4 regions of the Micromonospora violae genome follow, and region 1 is predicted to be linked to each of the others. Evidence: riboswitches for the same ligand, from Rfam matches in the RefSeq annotation. Region 1 holds a riboswitch; each other region holds the start of a gene.
What was found. Region 1 has a riboswitch for cyclic di-AMP ahead of EV382_RS03010 (C39 family peptidase). Riboswitches for the same ligand answer to the same signal wherever they lie in the genome.
Positions count from the first base shown of each region.

Region 2: it holds a riboswitch for cyclic di-AMP, as region 1 does, so the genes downstream of both, EV382_RS25735 (C40 family peptidase) here and EV382_RS03010 (C39 family peptidase) in region 1, are expected to answer to the same signal.
Region 3: it holds a riboswitch for cyclic di-AMP, as region 1 does, so the genes downstream of both, EV382_RS28015 (coiled-coil domain-containing protein) here and EV382_RS03010 (C39 family peptidase) in region 1, are expected to answer to the same signal.
Region 4: it holds a riboswitch for cyclic di-AMP, as region 1 does, so the genes downstream of both, EV382_RS17860 (coiled-coil domain-containing protein) here and EV382_RS03010 (C39 family peptidase) in region 1, are expected to answer to the same signal.

Region 1 is NZ_SHKK01000001.1:671,768-678,997, forward strand. Features, by position in the region: gene EV382_RS02995 (acyltransferase family protein) at 1-1,029, shown strand, start outside; gene EV382_RS03000 (hypothetical protein) at 1,121-1,624, shown strand; gene EV382_RS03005 (hypothetical protein) at 1,757-2,527, shown strand; cyclic di-AMP (ydaO/yuaA leader) riboswitch at 2,812-2,953, shown strand; gene EV382_RS03010 (C39 family peptidase) at 3,198-4,031, shown strand; gene EV382_RS03015 (alpha/beta fold hydrolase) at 4,159-4,905, shown strand; gene EV382_RS03020 (CDP-glycerol glycerophosphotransferase family protein) at 4,910-6,580, opposite strand; gene EV382_RS03025 (bifunctional cytidylyltransferase/SDR family oxidoreductase) at 6,614-7,230, opposite strand, start outside.
Region 2 is NZ_SHKK01000001.1:5,726,829-5,734,058, reverse strand. Features, by position in the region: gene EV382_RS25760 (ATP-binding protein) at 1-1,599, opposite strand, end outside; gene EV382_RS25755 (LD-carboxypeptidase) at 1,874-2,812, shown strand; tRNA gene EV382_RS25750 (tRNA-Gly) at 2,921-2,994, opposite strand; gene EV382_RS25745 (pyridoxamine 5'-phosphate oxidase family protein) at 3,178-3,735, opposite strand; gene dcd (dCTP deaminase) at 3,835-4,413, shown strand; gene EV382_RS25735 (C40 family peptidase) at 4,503-5,543, opposite strand; cyclic di-AMP (ydaO/yuaA leader) riboswitch at 5,557-5,692, opposite strand; gene EV382_RS25730 (N-acetylmuramoyl-L-alanine amidase) at 5,928-7,230, shown strand, end outside.
Region 3 is NZ_SHKK01000001.1:6,194,668-6,201,897, reverse strand. Features, by position in the region: gene EV382_RS28040 (hypothetical protein) at 1-281, opposite strand, end outside; gene EV382_RS28035 (heavy-metal-associated domain-containing protein) at 295-504, opposite strand; gene EV382_RS28030 (metal-sensitive transcriptional regulator) at 598-894, shown strand; gene EV382_RS28025 (copper-translocating P-type ATPase) at 901-3,024, opposite strand; gene EV382_RS28020 (YibE/F family protein) at 3,337-4,707, shown strand; cyclic di-AMP (ydaO/yuaA leader) riboswitch at 4,874-5,004, shown strand; gene EV382_RS28015 (coiled-coil domain-containing protein) at 5,009-6,028, shown strand; gene EV382_RS28010 (carbonic anhydrase) at 6,085-6,819, opposite strand; gene EV382_RS28005 (helix-turn-helix transcriptional regulator) at 7,044-7,230, shown strand, end outside.
Region 4 is NZ_SHKK01000001.1:4,051,130-4,058,359, forward strand. Features, by position in the region: gene EV382_RS17850 (HelD family protein) at 1-736, shown strand, start outside; gene EV382_RS17855 (cation diffusion facilitator family transporter) at 843-1,760, shown strand; cyclic di-AMP (ydaO/yuaA leader) riboswitch at 1,882-2,013, shown strand; gene EV382_RS17860 (coiled-coil domain-containing protein) at 2,019-3,083, shown strand; gene EV382_RS17865 (SRPBCC family protein) at 3,247-3,714, opposite strand; gene EV382_RS17870 (1-phosphofructokinase family hexose kinase) at 3,903-4,880, shown strand; gene surE (5'/3'-nucleotidase SurE) at 4,877-5,698, shown strand; gene EV382_RS17880 (STAS domain-containing protein) at 5,757-6,119, opposite strand; gene EV382_RS32815 (hypothetical protein) at 6,508-6,651, shown strand; gene EV382_RS17885 (hypothetical protein) at 6,851-7,230, shown strand, end outside.

The sequences.
Region 1 (7,230 bases):
TTCTTCATCCTCAGCGGTTTCGTGCTGGTCTGGTCGGCCCGGGTGGGCGACTCCCGGCGTACCTTCTGGCGGCGGCGGTTCGCCAAGATCTACCCGAACCACCTGGTGTTGTGGGGGGCGACGCTGGTGGTCGCCTGGTGGTTCGCCGACCCGGTCCTGCCGGCGGCCGCGCTGGAGAACCTGCTGCTGCTCCAGGCGTGGGACCCCCGGCCGGGCTGGTTCTACAGCATCAACACCGTCAGCTGGTCGCTCTCCTGCGAGTTCTTCTTCTACCTCTGTCTGCCGCTGGCGTTGCCGCTGCTGCGTCGGGCCCGACCGAAGCTGCTCTGGGCGCTCGTCGTCGCGCTGCCGTTGCTGATCCTCGCGCTGTGGCCGGCGCAGGAGCTGGTGCCGGAGGTGAGCCGGTGGTGGTTCACCCAGATCTTCCCGCCGGTGCGGTCGCTGGAGTTCTGGTTGGGCGCGGTGGCGGCCGAGTTGATGCGTCGAGGACTCTGGCGCGGTCCCGGCCTGCCGGTGGCCAGCGGGATCTTCGTGGTCACCTGGGTGGCGGCCGCGCAGTGGATCCCCGCCGAGTGGTGGACGACGCTGCTCGCGGTCGCGTACCTGTTGGTGATCACCGCTGCCGCGGACGCCGACGTGCGGGGCCGGCGCTCGCCGTGGCGGTCCCGGCCGCTGGTCTGGCTCGGCGAGGTGTCGTTCGCCTTCTACCTGGTGCACGTGCTGGTGATGACGAGCGTGCTGCGCTGGAGTGGGGACTGGGGGACCGGCTTCGGGGGCTGGCGCGGCCCGGCCGTGGTGCTCGGCTTCCTGGTGGCGAACCTGATCCTCGCCGGGCTGCTGCATCGCTTCGTCGAGACCCCGATGATGCGCCGGCTCGCGCCGCGCCGTCCGGCCCGTCCGGCGTCCGTCCCCCGACAACGCACGGCCGCCGGTACCGACGACGCGCCACACCCCGGAAGCGGGGTCCGAGGTGCGGCCGACGAGGTCGGTCCGGCCGGCGGTGGATCAGCGTACGTCGACTCGCGCTGACAGCGTCCATCCTGGTCAGCGGGTCGGCGCGGCGTGATCCGACACGCCCGTGGTCGGTGCGTCCGGGTCGGCGCGACGGTAGCGTGGGGACGTGCTCCCGGTCGCGTTCACCTGTCCGCTGTGGTGGGTTGCGCGCTGGGCGACGCGGGTGCTGACCAGTCTCGCCGTCGTCGCGGCCCTGGCGCTCGGCGCAGGCCCGGCCACGGCCGCCACGTCGACGCCCGGCCCGGTGCCACAGTCGAGCATGGTGCCACAGTCGAGCGCACGGCCGGCCCCGGTCGCCGCCGGGCCGCTGGCGGCCACCGTCCGGCACGCCGCGCCATCGGCACCAACCGCCACCAACGCCGGCCGTGCGCCGGGCGTCGGTGGTGCGGACGCCACGGGGTCGTGGGCACACGGTGCGGCCCGCCCGGCCCCGGCGAAGGCGGCCGGGGAGTCTGCTCCGACCTGGTCGGTCGACACGCCGGTGACGCTCCCCGGCGACCAGCGCACGATCGCGGTGCGCGTGCCGTCGGTTCGCGCCGCCGAGTCTGACCGGCTGCCCCTCGCCGATGGTGCGAGCGGCCGGGCTTCCCGGGCCCCACCCGGGCGCTGAGCCACCGGGACGACCGTCCCACCGCCGCGCCCTGTCGACCCACCCGCTCCCTGACCCGCTGACCGTGGCCCACCAAAGCCCCGCCGGTCGGCGCGGCTTTCATCGCACTGCTCTCTCCCCGAGGTGCCGACCATGGAGACCGTCGTCTTCTACCAGTTCGTGACCGAGGTGCCGCAGGCCGCCGCCATCTGGTCCACCCTGATCCTGTTGACCCTGGGCCTGCTCACCGTGCTGGCCGCCCGCCCCGAACGGGACCAGCCCACGGACGACCCGCTCCCGGCCGAGCCCACCGCTCGGGAGGTGGCCGCCGCCGAGGCCGTCGACAGGCGCCGCTACGCCGAGGAGGTGGCCGTCGCCGCGTCCGGCGCGGCCACCACCGCCCGGCGGCGACGCGCCGCCTGGCTGACCGCTCAGGAGCAGCTGGAGCGGGCCTGGAGCAGGTACGACGAGGCGGACGCCGCCGCGCGTCGCTTCGCCGGCGGCCGGGCGTTCCCCACCCCGCAGACCCCGCACACCCCCGCCGAGTACGCCGCCCGGGAACGCTATCTGCACCGGGCGGCGATGGCGGCGTACTGGCGGGGTGACCTGACGATCGCGCAGCTCGGTGACGTGTTCGGGCACCGGCACGGCTGGGATCCCCGACGACACCCGGTCGAGCAGGAGGCGCTGATCAGCCGGGTGATCCGCGATGCGCGGCTGGCCGACTACCAGGTGGCCGCCGGCCGTGAGCGGGCCGCGTGGCGCGACGCGGAGTTGGCCGCCGAGTCGGCGCGCACCCTCGCCGAGGAGGCGTACGCGGCGGCTGCCCGGCTGCGCCCGACCCCGGCACCCGCTCGCCGGACGGTGGCCGGGGCGTTGCGTCCGGCTGTCGTGGCCCGGTGGCGCCCGGCCCGCGTGGGTTGAGCCCGATCCGTTATGTGAGCCCGGTCACGCGCCGGTGAAATCGGACGCCCGACGCGATCAGCGTCATTGTTCGCGCGATTGTGGTCGCGTTCTTTGCGGCCCGTCCGGTTGTCGCCCGCAGGCGTCTCCGTAACCGGATGTCCCATCGAGTCACATCATCGGCAATACGCGCAGAAATTGGCGTGCCAATTGAGGTTTACGCAGGTGAACCTGGCTTGGCAGGGCGCGAAGCGGCCAGTAGTGTCGTGCCGTCCGATGCGGTAACCGATCGCAAGAGGCGACGCCGCGTCGACCCGCTTAATCGTGATCAACGAACCGGGGACCCATCAGCAAGTCCGGGGTGAATCCGCGCGGCACGGCCCGCGGTAGGGCGATCTTCCCGCCCGAATCCGTCAGCTAACCCGGTAGGCGGTGTCGGAAGGAGTCTCATCCTCGTGCAGCACCTTTCCACCCCTCGGTTGTTCCCTCGCCTCCACGGCGCGGCGGTGCGCCCGCTCATTCGTCTCGTGACGGTGAGCTGACCCCCCGGGTCATCGCCTTTCCCGCCCGGCCGCGCCGGGCGTTCCCCTGAGCGGTTCACCATCCGCGGACCACGGTCCGCGCGCTGGCGCCTGCCCGGATACCGGTCCGGCCCCGGTGTGCCGCTCTCCCCCCGATCCGTGGAGGACCCGTGAAGCACACCCTGCAGCGTCAGCTCCGCCGCCTCGCCACCGAGCGCCCGTACCAGATCGTCGCCGCCTCCGCCGCGGCCCTCGTGATCGCCACCACCACCGGAGCCCTGCTCACCACGGCCGACGACGCCCCGGCCGGCCAGCGCACCGCGACCACCGTCGCCGAGCTGCGCAGCGACGTCGCCGCCTCCCGCGGCGACGCCCGGGACGCGTCCCCCTCGGCCAGCGCCGCGCCGACCACGGGTGCCCCGGCCAGCAGCGCCGCGTCCCCCGCCGCCAAGGCCGCGAGCAACCCGGACCTGACCCGCAAGCCGAAGCCGAAGCCGCCCGCGACCAAGGTGCTCGACTACGACTACGAGGCGCAGAACACCTACTACAACTGCGGCCCGGCGGCCACCCGCAACGCGCTCAGCGCCGCCGGCATCGACCGCACCCAGGACGAGCTCGCCGCCGAGCTGGGCACCACCGAGATGGGCACCAACTCGGCCGAGGACACCACCCGGGTGCTCAACGCCGAGGTGAAGGGCTCCCCGTACCGGACCCGGATGTTCCCCACCGCGCCCAGCCCGGCGCAGATGGACCGCCTCCAGGCCGACGTCATGAAGGCCATCACCGACGGCCGGGGCGTGGTCGCCAACGTCGTCGGGGACGCCACCGACACCGACGGCGGCTGGCACTCCTACGGCGGCGGGCACTACATCGCCGTCGTCGGCTACAAGGACAACGGTCGCACCGTGCGGATCGCCGACTCGGCGAACCCGGCCGACCCGTCGTACTGGATCACCACCATCGACCTGGCCAACTGGATCACCAGCCGGGGCTACTCCGCCTGACCCAGGCACGCTGAACCGTCACGGGCGTCGTCCCCCACAAGGGGCCGGCGCCCGTGGCATCTCCGCATGTCGCGGCCGGGCGTCGACGACTCTCGTACCGGGCCGTGAACCGTGGCAGACTGCGGCCGTGGTGGATGAATCGGGTGGTCCCGCCGGTCGTGGGCGTGTCCTGCTGCTCCTGCACGGAATGGGCACGACCGGGGACGTCTGGTTGCCGTGGGCGCCGCTGCTGGAGCAGCGCTGGGCGGGGCGGTGGCTGGCACCGGACCTCGCCGGCCACGGCTGGGCGGAGCCGCTGCCGTCGTACACCTTCGCGGGGTTCGCCGACCGGATAGCGCGCGGCCTGGCACCCGGCGACCGGCTGGTCGTGCTCGGGCACTCGCTGGGCGGGGTGGTCGGCCTCGCGCTGGCCGCCCGCGCCGCCGGGACGCCCGTGGACGCCGTGGTCGGGCTGGGCATCAAGGCCGTCTGGTCACCCGACGAGCTGACCCGCGCCGCCGACCTCGCCGCCCGCCCGGTCAGCTGGTTCGCCACCCGCGCCGAGGCCGCGCGCCGCTACCTTCGGGTGTCCGGCCTGGCCGGCCTGGTCCCGCCGGACCACCCGGTGGTGGACGCCGGGCTGCGCCAGGTCGACGGCCGGTGGCGCCTCGCCATGGACCCGACCGCCTTCGCCGTCGGCGAACCCGACCTGGCCGGGCTGCTGGCGGCGACCGACGTGCCGGTGGTGCTGGCGCGCGGCGAGAACGACCCGATGGTCACCGACGAACAGCTCAAGGAGTACGGCGTACCGGTCGCCACGCTGCCCGGTCTCGGCCACAACGCGCACGTGGAGGACCCGGCGGCGGTGCTGGCCCTGCTGGATCCGTACCGCTGAGCGGCTACGCCGGCGTGGTCGCGGCCAGTGTCGCGGCCGGGGTCAGCTCGCGGCGGGCGGCGCTCAGGAAGGCTTCGGCGTACGACTCGGCGGGGAAGTCGCCCAGGTAGCGGCGGCGGGTCGCCCAGCGGGCCTCGGCCAGCGGGTCGGTGTCCAGCAGGTCGGTCAGCACATCGTCCACGTTGGACATGTCCCGGCGCAGCACGTAACCCGACCCGGCCAGCGGGAACCGTTCCACGAACCGGTCGCCCTCGCCACCCATGTCGGTCACCGCGTACGGCTTGCCGGAGTAGAGGAAGTCCGAGATCACCCCGGAGACGTCGGAGACCAGCGCGTCGGCGGCGTTGACACACTCGGTCAGGCTCAGCTCCCGAGCCGCCGATCCGAACACGTGCTGCCGGCCGGTGCGGGCCCGATCGGCCGTCAGCAGCTCGTGCAGCCGGCCCAACTGGCGTGCCGACGCCGGGTTCTGCGTCGTGTACGGGTGGGCCCGCAGGATCATTGTCGCGCCGCGCTCCAGCAGCCGACGCAGCAGCTGCTCGGCCACCGGCAGCGAGCAGTAGTCGGCGTCGGCGTGGTGCCCGGTCCAGGTGGGGGTGTAGAGCACCGTGGGGGCCGCCAACCCGCGCGCGGGCTCCGGGCGTACCTGGATCGACTCGACCTGTGGGCGACCCACCACCACGAACTTCTCCGCCGGGATCCGCACCCCGGCGCGGGCGTACCTGTCGATCGCCGCCTGACCGGCCACGAAGATCCGGTCGAAGATCCCGGACACCGGGTTGGCGCTCGGTGCCTTGTCGCTGTCGCCGTGGTGCAACTGCACGTGGGTGAGCTGGGTGAAGCGGATGCAGTGGCTGTTCTTCGCCCCGTGGTTGACGTAGAACGCCGCCCGCAGGCTCGGCACCAGCGCCTCGTCCATGGCCCGCAGGGTCGGGCAGTAGACCACCGGAGCGTCGGTGGCCGCCGCGATCGGAGCCAGGAACTCCGGCTCCCGCAGCACGACCAGGAACGGCCGGCCGATCCGTTGCAGGTACGGCAGCCACATGGTGACCTGGTACTCCGAACCGGGCGGCGCGGAGAAGTAGAGCAGGAACTCCGGCTGGTGCCGGCGCAGCGCAGCGGCCACCGAACCGCCGCCGGCCCTCGGCCGGAACCGCCGCCGGGCCAGGTCCAGCGCGACCGCACCGGCGCCCGCGCCGACCAGCAGGCTGACGGCCAGCGCCACACCGGCCGGCAGGGTGAGCGCGGCGGCGAGCGCCAGGGCGGCGAGCAGCCCCAACAGGGCCGTGTTGAGCCGGTCGGCGATCAACGGGGTCCACGCGCGTACCGGAAGGTTGGCGGCCCGGATCTCCAGACCGCCGGCGGTACGCAGCGGCCCCACCAGCAGCACCAGCCCCAGCAGGACCAGCCCGGTGGCGACCAGCGCGAGGTCGAGCCCGTCGTCGAGCCGGCGGGAGTAACCGACCAGGATCGCCGCGGCGATCAACGTGGTCTCCGCCACCAGGTCGGCGCTGGGCCGGATGCGCTGCTCGACGGCCGAGGCGGCCAGCGCGGCGACGGCCAGCGCCAGCCCCCAGCCGGTGGCGCCGGTGAGCGCCAGCACGACGAAGGCCAGCACGGCCAACCCGGTGGTCAGGCACCGGGCGGCCAGCTTTCGAACCAGGTCGCCGCGCATGTCGCTCCGTTCGTGGTTCCGCAGCCGTCGGCGTCAGTTCGTGGACGTCGCGCCGGCCGGTGCGTCGACCTGGCCCGCCCCGGACTGGGCCGGCACGGTCGGCGTGGGCCCGTCGCCGGGTGCCCGGCGTACGTCGATCACCTGACCGGTCAGGTCGGAGATCAGCACGTCCAGCGACGACTGGGCGACGGCCTCCGCGGCGAGCAGGGTGTTCTCCGGCTCCTCGCCGAAGGCCCGGGTGCGCATCGGGGTGGCGGTGCGCTCCGGGTTGATGCAGTTGACCCGGACGCCGACGTCGGCCCACTCGTCGGCCAGCGCCTGGGTGAGGTTGACCAGGGCGGCCTTGGTGGACGAGTAGAGCGCGTAGCGGGCCCGACCCCGGGTGTACGAGCTGGAGGTGTAGAGCAGCAACTGACCCTTGGTCTGTTGCAGGTACGGCAGGGACTGGCGGGCGATGGTCACCGGGCCGACGAAGTTGACCTGCAACACCCGGTCCATCGTCTCCTCGTCCATCTCGGCGAGGGCGCCCCGCTCCAGGATGCCGGCGGTGACCACCACGTGGTCGATCCGGCCGGTGGCCTCGAAGGCGGTCGTCAGCGCGGCCTCGACGTCCTCGGCCCGCTCGACGTGGGTGCCGGTGCTGGAACGGC
Region 2 (7,230 bases), 5.1 Mb from region 1:
GCCGGAGAAAACCGAGAGCCGACGCAGGACCGTCCGTTCGGCGTCGGTCAGCAGCTCCCAACTCCAGTCGACGACGGCGCGCAGCGTCCGATGCCGGGGCAACGCGGTACGGCTGCCGCCGGTCAACAGGCGGAAGCGGTCATCCAGCCGCCTGGCGAGCTGGTCGACGGACATGGTGCGCAACCGGGCCGCGGCCAGTTCGATCGCCAGGGGCATCCCGTCCAGCGCCCGACACACCCGCGCCATCGTCGACGACGTGTGGGCGTCGACCGCCAGATCCCTACGCACCGCACCCGCCCGGTCCCGCAGCAACCGGACCGCGGGGGACGATTCGATCTCAGCGGGGTCGGCGCCGAGGGCCGGCAGGGCCAGCGGCGCGACCGGCCACAGCGCCTCACCGGTGATGCCCAGCGGCTCCCTGCTCGTCGCCAGGATCCGCAGCCGCCGACACTCCCCGAGAAGCCGATGGGCGACCACCGCCGCCGACTCGATCACGTGCTCGCAGTTGTCCAGGATCAGCAGCGCCTCCCGCTCTCGGATCGCGGCGACGAGCCGGTCGATCAGCTCCATGCTCGGCGCCTCGCCGAGCAGAGCATCCCGGAGCCCGAGCCCGGCGAGCGTCGCCTGCACCACGTCACCGCCAGCGCCGATCGCGGCGAGCTCGACCAGCCAGACCCCGTCCGGCAGGTCGCCGAGCATCTGTCGCGCGGTCTCCGTGGCCAGCCGGGTCTTCCCCGAGCCGCCCGGTCCGATCAGTGTCGTGAGCCGGTGTTGGGCGACGAGCGCACCCACCTCGGCGACGGCGTCGTCCTTGCCGACGAAACTGCTCAACTCGGCCCGGAGGTTGGTCTTGCGGTTCTCCTCCCGCCGCCCCAACTCGCCCCGCAGCAACGCGACGTGCAACGCCGAAAGCTCCGGCGAGGGATCGACGCCCAACGTGTCGGCCAGAGCCTCGCTGGTGCGTTGATAAACCAGCAGGGCCTCGTTGTCCCGACCGCCTGCGGCGAGCGCACGCATCAACAACATGACGAGTCGTTCCCGCACCGGGTGCGCGGCCACCAGGTCGGTCAGCTCCTCGACCACCTCCGGACCGTGACCGAGGCTGATCTCCACGTCGAAGCGATCCTCCACGGCGGTCAGGCGCAGCCTCTCCAGCCGGGTGACCACCGCCTCGAACGCCGCGCTGTCGGTCACGCCGACGTCCTGCATGGCCGCACCCCGCCACAGGGAGAGGGCCTCGCGGAGCCGTCGGACCCGCTGCGGACCCTCGTCATCGCGCGCCTGACCGACGAGGCGCTCGAACCGTACGGCGTCGACGGAATCGGGCACCACCGTCAACTGGTAGCCGTCGGTCTGCCCCTCGATCGCGCCTTCCGGCAGCAGCTTCCGCAGCCGGGACACCAGGCGGTGCAGGGCGTTCGCCGCATCGGTGGGTGGGTTCTCAGCCCAGATCCAGTCCACGAGAGTCGCCTTCGGGACCACGTGCCCCGGGTTGAGCGCGAGGACTGTCAACAGCCCGCGCAGGCGAGCGCCCGGTACGTCGGTGAGGGTTCCGTCGCCCGTGCGAACTTCGAATGGACCGAGTAACCCGACCTGCACCTGGCAGATCTTGCCATGAAGATGAGACGCATTTGTGTTGCCCGTACCTGCACCACAGCCAGCCAGCCGCCGAGTCGTTCCGCTTGGTCGACGCCGCCGTGGTTCTCCTGGAACCTGTCACAAATGAGATGCGCACCGGCTGGCAGACCTGTTGGATCTCGACATGGTGCATGAGCTTGTTCGTCCCCGGAAGGCGCAACCCGGTGACCACCTCGCGGTCCTTTCGCCGTCCTTCGCTGCGGCTGGTGCCTATCCAGCGATTCACGAGCAGGCCATGCGACGCCTCGCCGACCTGACCGGCCTCGTTCCGGTCGAATACCCCACCACCCGCCAGGTGGGTGCGAGCGCGGCAGCGCGTGCGGCGGACATCAACGCCGCCTTCGCAGACCCCCAGGTACGCGGCATCCTCGCCGTCGTCGGGGGCGAGGACCAGATCACTGTCATCCCCCACCTGGACGCCGACCTGGCCCGAGCCGACCCGAAGCCGTTCCTCGGCACCAGCGACAACACCAACCTGCACCACTGGCTCTGGGGCCACGGCATCGCCAGCTTCTACGGCGGATCCTCCCAGGTGCACCTCGGCCCCGGGCCGGCCGTGGACGACGTTCACGTCCGGTCGCTGCGGGCCGCACTGCTCACCGGGGAACGACTGGAGATCACCGATCCGGGTGAGTCCGAGGACGTCGGGATCGACTGGGCAGACCCGCAGGCGTTGAAGTCCTTCGGAGAGCGCGAACCAACCGAGCCGTGGAGCTGGCACGGGCCCTCCCGCACCGTTACCGGCCCCAGTTGGGGCGGCTGCCTGGAGGTCATTCAGTGGGTCCTGACGGCAGGGCGCTTCCCGTTCCCCCCGGAGGTACTGCACGGCGGGGTGCTGATCATCGAAACGTCGGAGAAGCTCCTCCCCGCCCGCGAGGTCGGCTGGATCGTCCGCGCACTGGGCGAACGCGGCCTGCTCAGCGCCGTCGACGCGGTCCTGGTCGCCCGTCCGCCGGTCTCCGACCACACCCGTCGCCCCCCGGCTGCTGATCGGGCACGGCTACGCGAGCAGCAGCGGGACACCGTCGTCGACGTGGTGACCCGCTACAACCCGGAAGCCGTCGTCTGCGTCGGCGTCCCGTTCGGCCACACCAGACCGCAGTGGATCCTTCCCCACGGCGGCCCGGTCACCGTCGATGGCGTGGAGCGTCGGATCTACGCCGACTACCGATAGGGGCCGCAGCGCTCGCAGGTGCGAGCGCTGTCTCCGTCCGGGGATGCAGGCCGCCGCAACGTCGAAGGCCCCGGCTCGGGACTGTCGTCCTGGCCAGGGCCTTCGCGGTGGAGCGGGTGACGGGAATCGAACCCGCACTGTCAGCTTGGGAAGCTGATGTTCTGCCATTGAACTACACCCGCAAGCGGCACCACTGTACCCGAGTCGTCGTGCCCGTGCACCCAGGTACCCCTGCCGGCTGGAGGTGTCCACATACCGCACGACCCGGGGCGGCCCGGGTTGGTCCACTCGACTTTCTGAAAGTCGGGGTGTCCGGAGCGCTGGGACACCCCGACTTCACGGAAACCGAGTGGATCATGGCGTGGTCAGGCGGCTGTGCACTGGACGTCGCGGCTGAGGCGGGTCGGGCGCGCCTGCGGGACGGCGAGTGGGGCGGCGGACGCCGACGGGGCGTGGGGGTCGAGCCAGACCCGAACGGCCGGTCGACCCGGCGCGCGGCCCGGAATGCCCGTGATCTGCTGCTCACGGCGGGTGAGCATCGCCACGTCGACGGTGAACTCGAAGAGCCGCCAGTCGGCCTGCGGCTCGGCCCGGGCGCTCTGCGCCAACTGTGCCACCCGGACCGGATCGGTCACCGGACGGGCGCGCCCCGCCACGTACGCCTCGTCGTCGCTCTCCTCCGGGGGGAACGAGTGCAGCGCGTAACGGCCGTCACGTTCGAGGTCGCGGCGCTTGGGAGAGTCGATGATGAAGCAGAACAGCCCCTCGGCGGTGATGACCGGGGAGACCGGATGGACGCGGGGCCCGCCGTCGGCACGGACCGTGGCCAGGTAGCCAAAGCCCGGCCCGTACTGCTGGAGGAGAACGCGGATCCCGTCGGCGAGTCGGGGCTCGTCGGCGGCGAATTCGGACCAGGAAGCCATGTGGGCATTCTATCGAACAAATGTACGACCAGCGACCTCGACGCGCTGGTCACCGGCACCGAATCTGGCGACTTTTGGCAACGCGGCTATGGTGGTCCGATGCTGCTCTCCGACCGCGACCTGGTCTCCGAGATCAAGGCCGGCACGCTGGGCCTGGAGCCGTTCGAGCCCACCCTGGTTCAACCGTCCAGCATCGACGTCCGACTCGACCGGCTGTTCCGGGTCTTCAACAACCACCTCTACACCCACATCGATCCCGCCATGCAGCAGGACGACCTGACGTCGGTGGTCGAGGTCCCCGACGGCGAGCCGTTCGTGCTGCACCCGGGGGAGTTCGTGCTCGCCTCGACACTGGAGGTCATCTCGCTGGGTGACCAGCTCGCCGGCCGCCTGGAGGGCAAGAGCTCCCTGGGTCGGCTCGGGCTGCTCACCCACTCCACCGCCGGCTTCATCGACCCGGGCTTCTCCGGCCACGTGACGCTGGAGCTCTCGAACGTGGCGAACCTTCCGATCACCCTGTGGCCGGGCATGAAGATCGGGCAGCTCTGCATTTTCCGGCTCTCCTCGCCGGCCGAGCACCCGTACGGCTCGGTGGTCTACGGCTCGCGCTACCAGGGTCAGCGGGGGCCGACCCCCAGCCGCGCCTGGCAGCACTGGCGCACCTGGCCAACGCGCTGAGGCCCACCCGCTGAGGCCCACCCGCTGACACACCAGAACGACGAGGGCCCGCCGCGACGGATCGCGACGGGCCCTCCGGTCATCCGGGGTCAGCCTGGACGGCCGTAGCTGTGGATCGGGCCGTCGTCGACCTTCTTCATCTTGACCGGCTGCCCGGCCTGCGAGGCGTGCACCACCCAGCCGCCGCCGACGTACATGCCGACGTGGTGGATGTCGCTGTAGTAGAAGACCAGGTCGCCGGGGCGTAGGTCGCCCCTGCTGACGTTCTTCGTGACCCGGCTCTGCGCGGCGGCGTTGTGCGGCAGGGACACGCCGGCCTTCGCCCAGGCGGCCAGCATCAGCCCGGAGCAGTCGTACGAGTTCGGGCCCTCGGCACCCCAGACGTAGGGCTTGCCGATCTGCGCGCAGGCGAACTTGACCGCGGTGCCTGCGGCGCCGCCGGGGTAGCTACCCGGGCAGGGTGCCGGGCGCAGCGGACCGCCGCCGCCGTTGCCGTACACCTTGAGGCGCAGCTTCTGCAGGCGGTCGATCTCCTCGTTGATCTGCTTCTTCTTCGCCGCCAACTGAGCTTCGGTACGGGCCAGCTGGGTCACCATCTCGTCCAACGGCGCCTTCTGCGCGGCCAGCTGGTCGCGCAGGTCGGCCACCTGGCGTACGTCCTTCTGCTGGTTGTGCGCGAAGCGGTCGAGCATTTCGAGCTGGCCGACCACCTCGCTGGGCGACCGACTGCCCAGCACGGCGTTGACGGTCGAGACGTTCTCACCCATGTAGGCGCGGGCGGCCAGGGCACCGACCTTGTCCATCGCGGCGTCGACCTGGCGCTCCAGCGGAGCGATCCGGGCGGCCAGCGCGTCGGCCTGCTTGCGCTTCGCGGCGAGGTCGGTGCGGGTGGCGTTGTGCCGTTCGATGATCGGTTCGAGCTTGTTCCAGTCGGCGTCGATCTGGCGTTCGATCTCGGCGACCGACGGGTCGGCGTGGGCCGCCGTGGCACTGCCGGTCAGGACGACGGCGACGCCGGCCAGCGCGGCGAGAGCGGTGGTGAAGCGGGACCAGCGTGGGCGCGGCGCGATCGACGACGGGCCGGCTGATGCCGGCCGCTCGGACGACGGCCGCGGGGCATGGAGTGCCACCGGGGTTCCGTACTCCTTCTTCCTGACCGCCTACCGGGTTAGCTGACGGGTTCGGGCGGGAAGTCGGCGCCCTACCGCAGTGGCTGCGGATTCACCCCGAGGGACGTGGGTCCCCGGTTCGTTCGGAAACGACTCGGCGGTGTCGGTCCGTTACCGCCCGGGCTGGGCGGAGCTGCTGTCGGGCCGACGAATGACCAGAGTAGAGACGCTCGTTACCGATCCGCAACCCGTGCGGCCGTGACACTCCGTACCGATTGGGCGAGGTCACCGACCGTGTGTGAAGAATTCTTTCCGCAAACTTCGATAAATAGAAAGGTATTGACCTGAGCTCCCGGGCGGCGCGATGGTGACCTGACCGCACTCCGCGAGAATCTAGGGGGTTCGATGCACCATCCCACCCTGTCGACGGGTTGGCGCGCACTGCTCGCCGCCACCGTGGTCGCCGCCGCGACCACGGTGCCACTCTCCGTCGGCCCGGCCACCGCCGCGCCCACCATCGGCCGCCAACAGCAGTACGCCGACGCGGCCACCGAGTACGGCGTGCCCAGCGTCGTCCTGCTCGGCGTCTCCTACCTGGAGTCCCGCTGGGACACCAACGCCGGCACACCCAGCACGAGTGGCGGCTACGGCCCGATGCACCTGACCGACGCGCGGCACGTGACCGCCCTGCCCGGGCGTGGTCACCACGACGCCGGTGCCGAGGACCCCCGCGGCGACGACTCCCGTCCCGCCCGGGTGCCCGCACCCCGGCCCGTGGCCGCCCCCGGGCCGTCCACCGCCGCGTTGCAGACCGTGGATGCCGCCGCCACGCTGACCGGCGTCGCCCCTGAGGCGCTGCGCGCCGACGCGGGCCTCAACATCCGGGGTGGAGCCGCGCTGCTGGCCGCGTACCAGAGGGATCTGGGCGCGCCGGTCGGTGCCGACACCGACCCGGCGACCTGGTACGGCGCGGTGGCCCGGTACTCCGGCGCGGACAGCGCCGACGCGGCCGCGGCCTTCGCCGACGAGGTCTTCACCACCATCGGCGCGGGCGAGTCCCGGGTGACCGACGACGGCCAGCGGATCACCCTGCCGGCCCGTACGGTGCGGCCCGAGCGTTCCTGGTTGGACCGGCTGGGCCTGCGCCGGCTGGCCCGCCCGGACGGGGTGGAGTGCCCACGCACCATCTCCTGCGAGTGGATCCCGGCACCTTACGAGGCGTTCGGCGACGGGGACTACGGCAACCACGACCTCTCCGACCGGCCCGCCCGGCAGAAGATCGAGTACATCGTCATCCACGACACCGAGGCGAGTTGGGCGACGACCCTGCAACTCGTCCAGGACCCGACCTACGTGAGCTGGCACTACTCGCTGCGCTCGGTCGACGGGCACATCGCCCAGCACGTGAAGACCAAGGACGTCGGCTGGCACGCCGGCAACTGGTACGTGAACGCGAAGTCGATCGGGCTGGAACACGAGGGCTTCGCGGCGCAGGGGACCTGGTACACGGAGGCGATGTACCGGACCTCGGCGAAGCTGGTCCGGCACCTGGCGCTGCGGCTGGGCATCCCACTGGACCGCCAACACATCATCGGCCACGACAACGTGCCCGGCACCATCGCCTCGACCGTACGGGGAATGCACTGGGATCCGGGGCCGTACTGGGACTGGACGCACTACTTCGACCTGCTGCACGCACCTCGACTGG
Region 3 (7,230 bases), 5.5 Mb from region 1:
TACCGGGTGACCGGGCGGCCGTCCGGGCCGGCGATCCGGAAGGCGAACTCGCCGGCCGGCGCGGCGACCTGTTCCAGGGTGTGGCCGCGCTCGGAGACGAGCAGCCCGCCGGGGAACCGCTCGGCCGTGCCGTCCCGCTCATCCGCTGTCGGGGTGGCGGCATTCTCGTGCCGGTCCGCGGCGACCGGGGCCGGGTCGACGACCCGAGCGACGCCGTAGGTCGCGCCGAAGACCGCCGCCAGGCCGACGGCGAACCCGGCCAGTCTCGTCACCGTACGCATGGCGGCCCCCCGATCACGCGTCGACGAGGTCGTAACCGGCCTCGTCGACGGCGGCCCGGACAACCGCGGTGTCCAGCGGCTGCTCACTGCTGACGGTGACCCGGCCGGTCGCGAGGTCGACCTGGACGTCCCGCACGCCCTCGATGGCGCCGACCTCGGCGCTCACCGCGCTGACGCAGTGCCCACAGGTCATGCCCTGCACCTGGTACGTCGTGTTGACCATCGAATCGTCTCCTTCTAGGTACCGGTACCCGGTGGGGGTATCGCGTAGTGAGGACCGTACCATACCCCCTGGGGGTAGGCTATCCTGGTCGGCATGACTGCACCCACCCCGATTCGCGGATACACCGCCAGCAAGGACCAGCTGCTCGCGCGGCTCCGCCGCGTCGAGGGGCAGGTCCGGGGCATCGAGAAGATGGTCGACGACGACCGCTACTGCATCGACGTGCTCACCCAGATCTCCGCGATCCAGGCCGCCCTCGACAAGGTGGCCCTGGGGTTGCTCGACGGGCACGCCCGCCACTGCATGCACGAGGGCGCCGCCGAGGGGCGGGCCGACGAGATGGCCACCGAGATGATGGCGGCGGTCGGCCGGCTCATGAAGCGCGGCTGACCGCCCTCAGTTCGACGCGGGATCGAGACGGACCCGGCGCAGCAACTGGGCGTTGAGCGCCACCACGATGGTGGACGCCGACATCAGCACCGCGGCCACCGCCGGGCTCAACGCCACACCGGCCCCGGCCAGCACCCCGGCGGCCAGCGGCAGCGCGACCACGTTGTAGCCGGCCGCCCAGGCCAGGTTCTGGCGCATCTTCCGGTACGACGCCCGGGACAGCCGGACCACCGCCGCCACCCCGCGCGGGTCAGAGGACGCCAGCACCACCCCGGCGGACTCGATCGCCACATCGGTGCCCGCGCCGATCGCGATGCCCACGTCCGCCCGGGCCAGCGCCGGCGCGTCGTTCACCCCGTCGCCGACCATCGCCACGACCAGCCCCCGCCGCTGAAGCTCGGCCACCCGATCGTCCTTCTCCGCCGGCAACACCTCGGCGAAGACCTCGTCGACGCCGGGGCGGAAGCCGAGGTCGGCGGCGACCGCCTCGGCCACCGGCCGGGCATCGCCAGTGATCATGGCGATGGTGCGGACCCCCTCGGCACGCAACTCGTCGACGGCGCGCCGGGCCTCCGGACGCACCTCGTCGGTCAACGCGAACGCACCGAGCACGGCCCCCGGCAGCCGCACCAGGTGCAACACCGCCGCGCCCCGCGCCGACCACCGCCCGGTCGCGGCCTCCACCTCGGCCGGGAGCGCCAGGCCCAGTTCCCGCAGCAGCGCCGGCCCGCCCACCGCGTACTCCGTACCGTCGATTGTCGCCTGCACACCACGGCCCGGCAGCGCCCGGAACCCGGCGGCCCGCGCCGGGCCGACGCGCCCGGCCGCCGCGACGATTGCCCGGGCCAACGGATGTTCGCTCTCCGACTCGACGCCCGCCGCGATCCGCAGCACCTCGTCCCGCTCGACGCCAGCTGCCGTCACCAGGTCGGTCACGCCGTGCTCGCCCCGGGTCAGCGTGCCGGTCTTGTCGAACAGCACCGCGCCGACGGTCCGCATCCGTTCCAACGCCAACCGGTCCTTCACCAGAATCCCGGACCGCGCGGCGAGCGCGGTGGAGAGCGCGACGACAAGCGGGATGGCGAGACCCAGCGCGTGCGGGCAGGCGATCACCAGGACGGTGACCGCACGGACCACCGCCTCGTCCGGCTGACCGAGCACGGTCCAGACCAGGACGGTCAGCACGGCGGTGCCGGTGGCCAGGTAGAACAGCGCGGCCGCGAACCGGTCGGCCAGCAGTTGGGCCCGCCCACCGGAGGCCTGGGCCTGCGCGACCATCCGCTGGATGCCGGCCAGGGCGGTCTGCTCACCCACCGCCTCGACGCGCACCCGGACCGCCGAGTCGGTGGCGACGGTGCCGGCCACCACCCGGTCGCCCGTCGACCGGGCGACCGGCCGCGACTCGCCGGTGATCATCGATTCGTCCAGCTCGGCGCCGCCCTCGACGACCCGGCCGTCCGCGGGCACCCGACCTCCCGGCCGGACCAGCACCACGTCGCCGATCCGCAGGCCGGTCACCGGCACCGCCTCGACCCGCCCGTCCGCCGCCACCCGCTCGGCCTCGTCGGGCAGCAGCGCGGCCAGCGCCGCGAGCGCGCCCTGCGCCTGCCCGATGGCCTTCATCTCCTGCCAGTGCCCGAGCAGCATGATGGTGACCAGCGCCGCCAACTCCCACCAGAAATCCAGGTCGAAGGCACCGACGCTGGTGGCCAGGGACGCGGTGTACGCGACGGTGATCGCCATCGCCACCAGCAGCATCATCCCGGGCGCCCGGTCCCGCACCTCCCGGACCGCACCGACCAGGAACGGCCACCCGCCCCACCAGAACACCACCGAGCCGAGCACCGGGCCCACCCAGGATCGACCGGGGACGCCGTCACCGGCCAGGCCCAGCTGATCCGACACGAGATGACTCGTCAGCACCACCGGGATGGTCAACACCAGGCACACCCAGAACCGGCGGCGGAACATCGCCGGATCGTGCCCGGCGTGCTTGTCGTGCCCGGCGTGCTTGTCGTGCTCGGCGGACCCGGCGTGCCCGGCGTGCTCGTCGGACCCGGGGTGCTGGTCCGGCGGTGACGAGCCGGCGCGGTGCGGGTGATCGGGGTCGGGCGGTGACGAAGCGGGCATGGTTCCAACATGCCGCCCCGGGGCCCGTCGCGCGAGGGGTTCGGCCGCCCGACACTCCGCCACGACCTGCGACCCGCGGGTGGGCTGGCTAGCATCTCCCCCAATGGCCCTCCGTATCTTGCTGCGCCCTGGCGCACCGACGCCGCCACGACCCGGCGTCGTCAGCGGTCGACCGGGCCGAACACTGACCGTCAGTGATCGAACGGTCGTCAGGCAGCGACCTGCCCCCGCCGGCCGCCGCGTTTCCACCGAAACGGTGAACCGCCCGGCCCGCTGACCCGTACCCCGCACCGGATCGTTGGGAGTCTCGACTTGGGCGCCGGCCACACCCACCCCGCTCCGTCCGCCTCGCCACGGGTGCGACGGACCCTCGTCGTGACGGTGGTACCCCTCTTCATCGCCACCCTGCTCGCCACGGCGCTGCTCTGGCCGCGCGGCGGGTCACCACAGACCGATGGTGGCGCGGACGTGCCGCGCTACCCCGGCACCGTCACCCGGGTGGTGAATGAGCCGTGCCCGCCGGCGCCGTCGGTCCCGGAGGGCACACCGAGGGTCGGCGGCGGGCGGTGCGGCACGGTCGACGTCCGGGTGGACGACGGGCCGAGCGCCGGCCAGCAGGTACGGACGCCGGTGCCCGACGGCCCCGGCGCCCCCCGGGTCGACGTCGGCGACGAGGTCATCCTGGTCGAGCTGGCCGATCCCACCGACCCCACCGCCAGCAACTGGAACATCGCCGAACACCAACGCGGCACCCCGATGGTGTGGTTGGCGCTGGTCTTCGCGGCCGCGATCGTCGCGTTCGGTCGGTGGCGAGGTCTGGCCGCGCTCGCCGGGCTGGCCGCCAGCTTCGCCATCCTGCTCACCTTCGTGCTGCCGGGCATCGGCGCCGGCAGGTCGCCACTGCTGGTGGCGGTGGTCGGCGCGGCCCTGATCATGTTCGTGGTGCTCTATCTGACGCACGGGCTCACCGCACAGACCTCGGTCGCGGTCCTCGGCACCCTGGGCAGCCTGGTGCTGACCGGCGTGCTCGCCGCCATCGCCACGGCGGCGACGCACCTCACCGGCTTCGGCAGCGAGGATGCCACCACGCTGTCGATGTTCCACAGCGACGTGGACCTGCACGGACTGCTGCTCGCCGGGATCATCATCGGATCGCTCGGCGTGCTCGACGACGTGACGGTCACCCAGGCGGCCACCGTCACCGAGCTGGCGAACGCCAACCCCGAGCTGACCCGGTTGCAGCTGTACCGTGCGGCCACCCGGGTCGGCCGCGCGCACATCGCCTCCACTGTCAACACCATCGTGCTGGCGTACGCGGGCGCGTCGCTGCCCCTGTTGCTCCTGCTCACCGCCGACTCGCGCCCGATCGGGCAGATCCTCACCAGCGAGTTCCTCGCACAGGAGATCGTCCGCAGCGCGGTCGCCACCCTCGGTCTGATCGCCGCCGTGCCGCTGACCACCGGGCTGGCCGCGGTGGTGACCGCCGCCGGACGCACCGATACGACGCCGTCCACCGGTGCTCCCGCGCCCCGACCCCAGCCGGACCGCGCGGAGGCGCTGGCCGCACTCATCTCATCGCGAAAGGTCGGCTCGGACGAGCCGGATCGGACGCGGACCCCACCCCCATCCGAGGCCACCGACCGGTGGCCGGAGTCGAACAGGAGCACGGATTCGGCATGGTGACACTCCTCAGCGTGACCAGATCGGGCGACCACCCTGAGAACCACGTCACTGGTAACTCAACGCTATGGCGAAATGACGCTTTTGGTCGGCCTCCAGGCGTAGCTCACCCGGTCGACTCTCGGGTAACCTCGCTGCCGGTTACCGATGAAGGCGCGAAGCGGCGCCTGCGGTGCCACCGCCCAATCGCCAACCGGCGAGCCGGGGACCCAGGTACGTGGGGTGAATCCGCGTCAGCGGTAGGGGCCACTTCCGCCCCGAACCCGGCAGCTAACCCGGTCGGCGGTCGACGGAAGGGAACATTGTGACGGCACCCCTACGCCGCTGGTTGACACCCGTGGTGGCCGTGATCGCCGCACTGACCGTGTTCGCCGGGCCGCTCCCGGCGCACGCCGCGCCAACGACCCCCACCCCGTCCGGGCACGAGGAGGACGGCGAGCCCAAGCTGCTCACCGACGTCATCGAGCAGGCCAACCGCGACTACTCCGCCGCCAAGTCCAAACTGGACAAGTCGAAGAAGCGGCAGGGCGAGTTGGCGCTGGAGGTCGCGCGGGCCAAGGCCGACCTGGACGCGTTGGCCCCGCAGGTCGGGCAGATCGCCGCCCAGTCGTACCGGACCGGTCGGATCGGCGCAGTCGCGATGCTGCTGGAGAGCGACGGTCCCGACTCGTTCGTCCAGCGCGCGGCGGCGCTCGACGAGTTGAACATGGTCCACGAGAAGAAGCTCTCCGAGGTCAACGAGGTCAAGGCCCGCGCCGAGCAGGCGAAGCTGGCCCTCGACACGGAGGTCCGGGAGCAGCAGAAGCAGACCGCTCTGATGGCGAGGCGGAAGAGCGAGGCCAACAAGGCGCTCGCCCTCGTCGGCGGCAAGGGCTTCACCGGCGGCCTGGTGGACGCCACCTCCCCGGTGGCGAAGATCGGTCCGGGTCGCACCGCCGACGGTGACTGGAAGCCCCAGTCGTGCAGCGAGAACGACCCGACCACGTCCGGCTGCGTCACCCCCCGCACGCTGCACGCGTACAAGGAGGTCAAGCGGGCCGGGTTCAACCGGTTCGTCGGCTGCTACCGCCCCGGTGGGCCGTGGGAGCACCCGAAGGGCCGCGCCTGCGACTGGTCGCTGCAGAAGAGTGGCTTCGCGCCGTGGCACAACGAGGACACCCGGATGTACGGCAACAACGTCGCCGCGTTCCTCATCCGTAACGCCGACCGGCTCGGCATCTACTACGTGATCTGGAACCGGCAGATCTGGTTCCCGGCCACCGGTTGGAAGTCGTACAGCGGGCCGTCGAACCACACCGACCACGTCCACATGTCGCTGCTCTGACCCGTACGACCCCCGTCGAGGGCCGTTCCGCGTCGCGCGGGGCGGCCCTCGCCGCGTCAGACGGTGGCGGGCGCGGCCGACTCGACCGATCCGGTGGAGGGGTCCACCGTCGCGAAGCCGGCCGGCGCGGCGGCCACCGGGCGCACCGCTCCGGCGGCCAGCCGGTAGGACACCCCCACCACCGCGCACCGCCCGCCCGCCACCGCGTCGGCGAGCACCGGGGACTGCCCGAGCAACGTCTCGACGGTGTGCGCGATGTGGATGTCGACGATGTCGTTGATGTCATCCACCCCCTCGGCCTCGGCCCTGCGCAGGCTGGGCAGCACGGAGTCGACCACCGCGCCCAGATGGCCACTCGGCGCGGTACCGGTCGCGACCGACTCCCGGGCGGCCTGCACCGCACCGCACGAGTCGTGACCGAGCACCACCACCAGTGGAGTGCCGAGCACGGTCACCGCGTACTCGACGCTGCCGAGCACCTCCGGGCCGGCGGTGTGCCCGGCCGTACGGACCACGAACAGGTCGCCGAGCCCTCGGTCGAAGATGATCTCGGCGGCCAGCCGGGAGTCGGAGCAGCCGACGATCACCGCGAACGGGTGTTGCCCGTCGGCCACGGCGGCCCGGTGCCCGGCGTCCTGGTTGGGGTGGCGTGGGACGCCGCCGACGAAGCGCCGGTTGCCGGCGATCAGCTCGGCGTACGCCCGGGTCGGTTCGCTGAGCTGATCGCCGGACGCCGGGTCGGTGATCCGCTGCGAACCCGGCAGACCGCCGGAGTTCCCGGTATGACTCATCCCGCACCTCGTCTCGACGCATCTGACCTGCTCAAGCCGGCTTTCCGCCGGCCGGGCGGCGGGCCCTGGCTCGTGCTCCACCGTCACACGCACCGTAAGATGCGTCAAGGTATGCGTGATTTAGATTTCATACGTTGACCCCGGTCGCCCCCTGGGCAACCGTCTCCAGACGGGGCGGACAAGACTCTCCGAGGCAGGCGGACATCCGGAAAGGCGGTCACACGATGTCGAACACGGTGACGGACGACACCGGCGGCGGGCGGAACTGGACGTTCCTCACCAACCACGGGCACGTTCTGCTGGCCATCGCCCGCGACCCGACCGCCCGGCTACGCGACGTCGCGGCCGAGGTCGGTGTGACCGAACGGGCCGCGCAGGCGATCGTCGCCGACCTGGAGGCCGGCGGTTACC
Region 4 (7,230 bases), 3.4 Mb from region 1:
CGATCCGTTCCAGCTCGCCGGTGGCGTCCGGGAGCTGAGCACGTTCGGCGAGCGGCAGCGGGCCGCCCGCGCGGCGGCCCGGGAGCGCCCGGAGGACTACCGGGATTACGCGCACGTGGTGGTCGACGAGGCCCAGGACGTCTCGCCGATGCAGTGGCGGATGATCGGTCGACGCGGCCGGTTGGCCTCCTGGACGGTGGTCGGTGACCCGGCGCAGACCGCGTGGACCGGCGACCCGGAGGAGCTGACCCGAGCCCGCGACCAGGCGCTGGGCCGGCGCAAGCGACACGACTTCACGCTCACCACGAACTACCGCAACTCGGCGGAGATCTTCGCGGTGGCGGCTGCGGAGATCCGTCGGCTCTACCCCGACCTGCCGCTGCCGACCGCCGTCCGCTCCACCGGGGTCGAGCCGGTCGAGCTGGTGGTGCCCGCCACGGGGTTGGAGACCGCGACCGTGGAGGCCGCCAGCGCCCTGTTGGCGGAGGTGGAGGGGACGGTCGGGGTGATCACGCCGGTCCCCCGCCGCGATGAGGTCGCCGGTTGGCTGGGCGCTCTGGGCGGCGCACGGCTACAGGTGGTGACCAGCCTGGAGGCCAAGGGCATGGAGTACGACGGGGTGGTGCTGGTCGCCCCGAGTGAGATCCGCGCGGACCCGGGTGCCGGCGTACGCACCCTGTACGTGGCGCTCTCCCGGGCCACCCAGCGACTCACCACCATCGACCCGAACGGCTGACCTGCGCGGACTGCCACCGGTGCACGGCGCTACGCGTACACTTGCACACATAGCGATGTGCGCATACATTTGACCGGGTCCCGATCGGCGGCGGAAGGTGGATCTCGTGGGCGCAGGTCATGACCACCACCACGGCTCCGTCGCCAATGCCGCACACCAGCACCGGGGTCGACTCTGGGCGGCATTCGGGCTCCTCGCCACCCTGATGGTGGTCGAGGCCGTGGTGGCCCTGCACACCGGTTCACTCGCCCTGCTCTCCGACGCCGGGCACATGTTCACCGACGTGCTCGGCATCGGGATGGCGCTCGCCGCCATCACGGCGACCCGGCGGGCCACCGGCGACCCGCAGCGCACCTTCGGGCTCTACCGACTCGAGGTGCTCGCCGCGCTGGCCAACGCCGTCCTGCTCTCCGGCGTCGCGATCTACGTGGTGATCGAGGCGATCCGCCGTTTCGGCGACCCGCCCGAGGTCATCGCCGGCCCGATGCTCGCGGTGGCTGTGCTCGGTCTGCTCGCGAACATCGCCGCCTTCGCCCTGCTGCGCGCCGGGGCCCGGGAGAGCATCAACCTCCAGGGCGCCTACCTGGAGGTGCTCGGCGACCTGCTCGGCTCGCTCGGCGTCATCGGCGCGGCGCTGCTCATCACCGTCACCGACTGGTGGTGGGCGGACCCCCTGGTCGCGGTCGCCATCGGCGTCTTCATCCTGCCGCGCACCTGGCGGCTGGCCCGCGCCGCCATCCGCATCCTGGTGCAGGCCGCCCCGGAGCACCTCCAGGTGACCGCCGTGCACGACCGACTGGCCGCGGTCCCCGGTGTCGTCGAGGTGCACGACCTGCACGTCTGGACGCTCACCTCGGGCATGGAGGTGGCCTCCGCACACCTGACCATGGCACCCGGCGCGGACGTCGGCGCGGTGCTCGCCGCAGCCCGCACGGCCCTGCACGACGACTTCCGCATCGAGCACGCGACGTTGCAGATCGAGCCCGGCGCCGCCGCCGGGGCGTGTGGCTCCATCGAGTGGTGACGGGATCACGGTAATTTTCCGTGGTAACGCACGCACCGTCCGTCACATCGGCTGCAGTCGCCCCACCTGCACCGGTAGGCTCAGTCCCGGCCTCCACCAGGCGGCGCCCTCCCGGCGCCGGTGGCGGTCGCCGCCTAATCGCCCAGCAGGGCGAACCGGGGAACCACGTTCCTGGGGTGCATCCGCGTCAGCGGTAGGGATCTTCCGTCCCGAACCCGACAGCTAACCCGGTCGGCGGCTGACGGAAGGACATGCGCAGTGGCACCAGCACGACCACCCGCCGCCCGCCTGGCGGCCCTGATCGTCGCGATGTTCGCCCTCGGCGTCGCGCTTCCGGCCGGCACCGCCTCGGCCGCTCCCCCGACCGGCCAACGGGCCGCCGCGCCCAACTCCGACGAGGAGGGCGGCACCCCGGCGTTGCGCGCCCAACTCGAGGCGGCCAGCAAGGGCTACCTGGACGCGAAACGCGCCCTGGACACCTCGGTACAACGGCAGCGGCAGCTCGCCACCCAGCTCAAGACCATCGAGGTCGAGATCGACCAGCGCAACGGCAAGGTCGGCGAGATCGCCGAAGTGGCGTACCGGACCGGCCGGCTCGGCGCGATGTCGGCGCTGCTCAACAGCAACACCCCGGAGGGCTTCATGGACCGGGCGGCCGCGCTGGACGCGGTGGCCGCCAACGAGGACCGGGTGCTGCGCGACCTGCTGGCCAGCAAGGACCGGGCCAACCGCACCCGGACCGCGCTGGACGGCGAGATCAACGAACAGCGCAAGCAGGTGGCGGTGATGGCCAAGCGCAAGGATCAGGCCGAACGGGCCCTGACCGTGGCCACCGCGGCCAAGCCGCAGACCACCACCGACACCGGCTCCAACCGGGGTACCTCCACCGCCAACGCGAAGGCCGCGCCGCGCAACTCCGACGGCTCCTGGCCCTCCGAGTCATGCAGCGTCAACGACCCGACGCCGGCCAGCGGCTGCATCACCCCACGCACGCTGCACGCGCTCAACCAGGCCAAGGCCGCCGGCTTCACCCGGTACGTCTCGTGCCACCGCCCCAGCGGCTCCGGTGAACACCCGAAGGGTCGGGCCTGCGACTTCGCAGCACAGAAGAACGGCTTCGGTGGGGTCGCCACCGGCGGCGACAAGACGTACGGCAACAACCTGGCCGCGTACTTCATCCGCAACGCGGACCGGCTCGCCGTGCTCTACGTGATCTGGTACAAGCAGATCTGGCTGCCCAGCAGCGGGTGGAAGTCGTACAGCGGCGCGCACGGCACCCCGTCCACCGACCACACCAACCACGTGCACCTGTCGGTCTACTGACCCGTCCGAGCAGGGGCATCCGCTCGCTGTCGCCGAGGTCGGGGCATCCGCACGCCGGGATACCCCGACCTCGGTGACGTTACGTCGACCGCGACGGCGCGGGCCTGATGATCATCGCGACCGTGCTCGCCACGGACAAGCCGTGGGGGCGACGGCGCGCCGGTCAGGTGGGGGGCGACGGGTCGGCGCTGCGGTCCAGGGCCGCGCCGAGCCGGGTCGCCAGCGCGAGGTGAGCGGCTCGGGCCTGGCGGAACGCGTAGCGGAACAGCGGCGTCGGCGCGGTCAGGGTGATCTCGACGTCGATGCGGACCAGGCCGTCCGGCTCGGCGCGCAGGCGGGTGTGGTTGCGTACCGTGGTGGCGGGCCACTGGCGGGCCACCGTGACGATCTCGTCGGTCCCGATGATCAGCACGTCCGCGTGGTACGTGGTCCGGAACCGCAGCGGGCCGGCCGCCAACCGGTCGTTGATCGTGTAACTGGCCCGCGCGCCGGGTCGGGGCGGCACCCGGCGGACCCGGACGATCAGCGGATGCAGCTCACCCTGCCGGGTCAGGTCACTGAGCAGTGCTGCCGCCTCGGCGGGTGAGCACCGGGCCTGGACGGTGTAGCTGAAGGTATCGCTGCTGAGCACACCGTCTCCCGCCGTCGTTGGTCGCCCGATCGTCCCGCACCGATGTCTGGCTGGCAACGCCCGACCGCCCCGGGTGCCGCACCGGACCGGGCCGATGCGGCGACCTGGCACCACCTGCCCCATTAAGGTCGATTGGTACGAAGTCTTCCGAGGGTGCCGGAGGCGGCCAGCATGAACAGCGACGACCGATGAGTGGGCACGTGATGGTCTTCGCGCCCACGCCACAGCTGACGGTGACCGTGGACCAGCCCAACGACCACCCCGAGCTGCACCTGCACCCCGGTGGGCAGGGTGTCTGGCAGGCCCGGATGGTGATCTCCCTCGGCGTCGACGTGGTGCTCTGCGCCGCCCTCGGGGGCGAGATCGGCCAGGTGCTGGAGCCACTGCTGGTCAGCGAGGGCGTGGACCTCAAGGTGGTGGTCCGCGACTCCGGCAGCGGCGGGTACGTGCACGATCGCCGGGCGGGCTCCCGGCAGGAGATCGCCGACGTGCCCGGGCAGCCGCTGAGCCGGCACGAGATCGACGAGTTGTACAACCTCGCGCTCGGCGAGGGCCTGCGCGCCTCGGTGAGCATCCTCAGTGGGCCGAACGAACCCTGGCTCGTCCCTGCCGACCTGTACCGACGCTTCGCCGCCGACCTCGGCGCCAACGGCGGCCGGGTGGTGGTCGACCTCTCCGGTGACCACCTCACGTCGGTGCTGGAGAGCGGGGTGTTCTTCCTCAAGGTGAGTCACGAGGAGCTGATCCGCGACGGTCGCGCCCGCAGCGACGACAGCGTGGAGCTGACCCGGGCCATGTACGAGCTGCACGCGGGCGGCGCCGAGACGGTGGTGGTCAGCCGCGCCGATCAGCCGGCGTTGGCGCTCATCGACGGGGAGCTGTTCCAGGTCGAGATGCCCCGGCTGGAGGCGGCCGACCCGCGGGGTGCGGGCGACTCGATGACCGCGGGAGTGGCGGCCGTCGTGGCCAGGGGCGGAGACATCCGGACCGCCATCCGCACCGGTGCCGCCGCTGGCGCGCTGAACGTGACCCGGCACGGCCTGGGCACCGGGCGGTTGGACTCGATCACCGGCCTGGTGGACCGGGTCCGACTGGTGCCGGCGGACAGCCGGCAACAGGAACGGACCACTCCGGACGAGTTGGCCGACCGGGTGATCGAGCGATGACCCTACGGGTGCTCATCACCAATGACGACGGGATCGCGGCACCGGGCATCCAGGCCCTGGCCTGGGCGGCCCGGCAGCGGGGCCTGGACGTGGTGGTCGCCGCGCCGATGGAGGAGGCGAGCGGCACCAGCGCCGCGATGAGCGCCGTGGAACGCGACGGGCGCGTCGTCGTGAACGACCACCCGCTGCCCGAGCTGGTGGGTGTGCCGGCGTACGGAGTCGCCGGGTCCCCCGGCTTCATCACGCTGATCGCCCTGCACGGGGCGTTCGGCCCGCCGCCGTCGGTGGTGCTCTCCGGTGTCAACCGGGGTGCCAACGCCGGTCGGGCGGTGCTGCACTCCGGGACCGTGGGCGCCGCGTTCACCGCCGCCACCAACGGCTGCCGGGCGATGGCGGTCTCCCTCGACGTGCTCTCGGCCGGCGAGGCGACGGCCGCGAGCGGCGGGGCCGCGGTGGACGCCGCCGCTCGGGTACGCGACGCCGAGCGGCACTGGAACACCGCCACGCGCGTCGCCCTGGACCTGCTCCCCCGGTTGACCTCCGCGCCGATGGAGAGCGTGCTCAACGTGAACGTTCCCGACCTGCCGCACGGGGAGCTGCGCGGCGTGCGGCGAGGCACCCTGGCCAGCTTCGGTCAGGTGCAGATGACGGTGGCGGAATCCGGCCACGGCTTCGTGCGTACCTCACTGCAGGAGCCGGGGCAGGCCGCACAGCCCGGCACGGACGTGGCGTTGCTGGCTGCCGGGTACGCGTCGGTGACAGCCATCCGGGCGGTCAGCGAGGCGAGCGACATCGACCTGACCGGCCTGGACGAGTAGCCCGCACGGCTTCGTTCGCGACTGCGGGGCTGCTCACTCCTCGCGCTCACCGACGCGCTCAGGCGCCGGGCAGCACCTCGGGGGTGGCGGCACCGGCGAAGTAGGGCTCCGGGGCGCCGAAGAGGCCGAGCAGGCCGGTCACCCAGAGCTGCCGGTGCACGAATCGGCTCGGCTCGGTCACCACCAGCTTGACGCCGCTGACCTCGGCCGTCTGGAAGCCGGCAACCATGGCGCTGATGCCGACCGAGTCGATGAAGGTGACCAGCCTCATGTTGAGTTCGATGCGGAGCGGGCGGCCCTTGGCCAGCACCTCCGCGATCGCTTCGCGCACCTCGTACGCTGTGTCGACGTCGATCTCGCCCCGTGGGGCGATCTCCACGACACCACCGGACAGAACAGACTTCACGATCGACAGGCTCACGCGAGCACCTCCACCCGCCCGTCCCCCGGGCGCCTCATCAGTACGCGGGCCGCGACCGAGAGTATTCCTCCGATGGCCTCGGTCGCCACCCCTCGGGATGAGCAATTCGCGGATCCGGACCCACAAAGCCACCCATATCCGCACTTTTCAGTATCTGATTACTCAAGACTTTTCGTTATCTGACCATCGACGATCGGTCGGGACCGACGCGCCGCCGAACCAGGGTAGCGGTCCGGACCCGGCACACCCGACAACCGCCCCACCGCGCACTCCCGCCCCGTGTGCCGTCGGCGTGTCGCCCACGTCCGGCCGCCGTGATTCGCGGCCCACCGTTGCCGACGCGCCCTAGCATCGGCCGGGACACCAACCGCAACGGAGAGGATCTTCGATGATCAAGCGACTTGCCGGGTTGGCCGGCGTCGGCGTTCTGCTCGCCCTCGTCCTGGCCTGCGGTTTCGGTGGCGGCGGGGATGACGATGACGACGATGACGACGACTTCGCCCGCGGCGTAGCCGTGTCGGCGGTGCGCTGAGCCGGCGGCGCACCCAGGCATGGTGCGCTGAACCGGCGGCGCACCGAGTCATGGTGCGCCGACCCGCCGTTGCCCCGCGGCGGTCGGGGTTTGCGCCCGGCCGACGTGGGGCACTGCGGGATAGGCGACACCGTGACGCGCTGGGAAGACGCCGACGTCCGAAGTGGCCGGCGCTTCGGCACCCGAGGAGGTAACCACGATGTTCGGAACCAACCTGCTGGACCGCCGCAGCAAGCCGGAGCGGATCGCGGACCAGGCCTGGGAGCACCTGCTCTCGGCCGTCAGTTCCGCTGGAGACAGTGTGCGGGACACCGCCCGCTCGGCCCGTCGCAACAGCAGCGGTCTCGCCGAAGAGGCCGGTGACCTGGTGGGATCCGCCGCCGACGAGGCGCGACGCCGGGCCTCGCTGGCCTTCGATGCGCTCGCCGGCCGCCAGCCGGCACTGCCCTGGACGCTCCTGATCGGCGCCGCGCTTGTCGGCGCGGCGGTCGGTTGGGCCGTCGGCTCCGCCGCGCGGGCCGCCGGCAGCCGGGACGACCGTGCCATGGACGACGTGGAGTTCGTCGACGTCGACCGCCC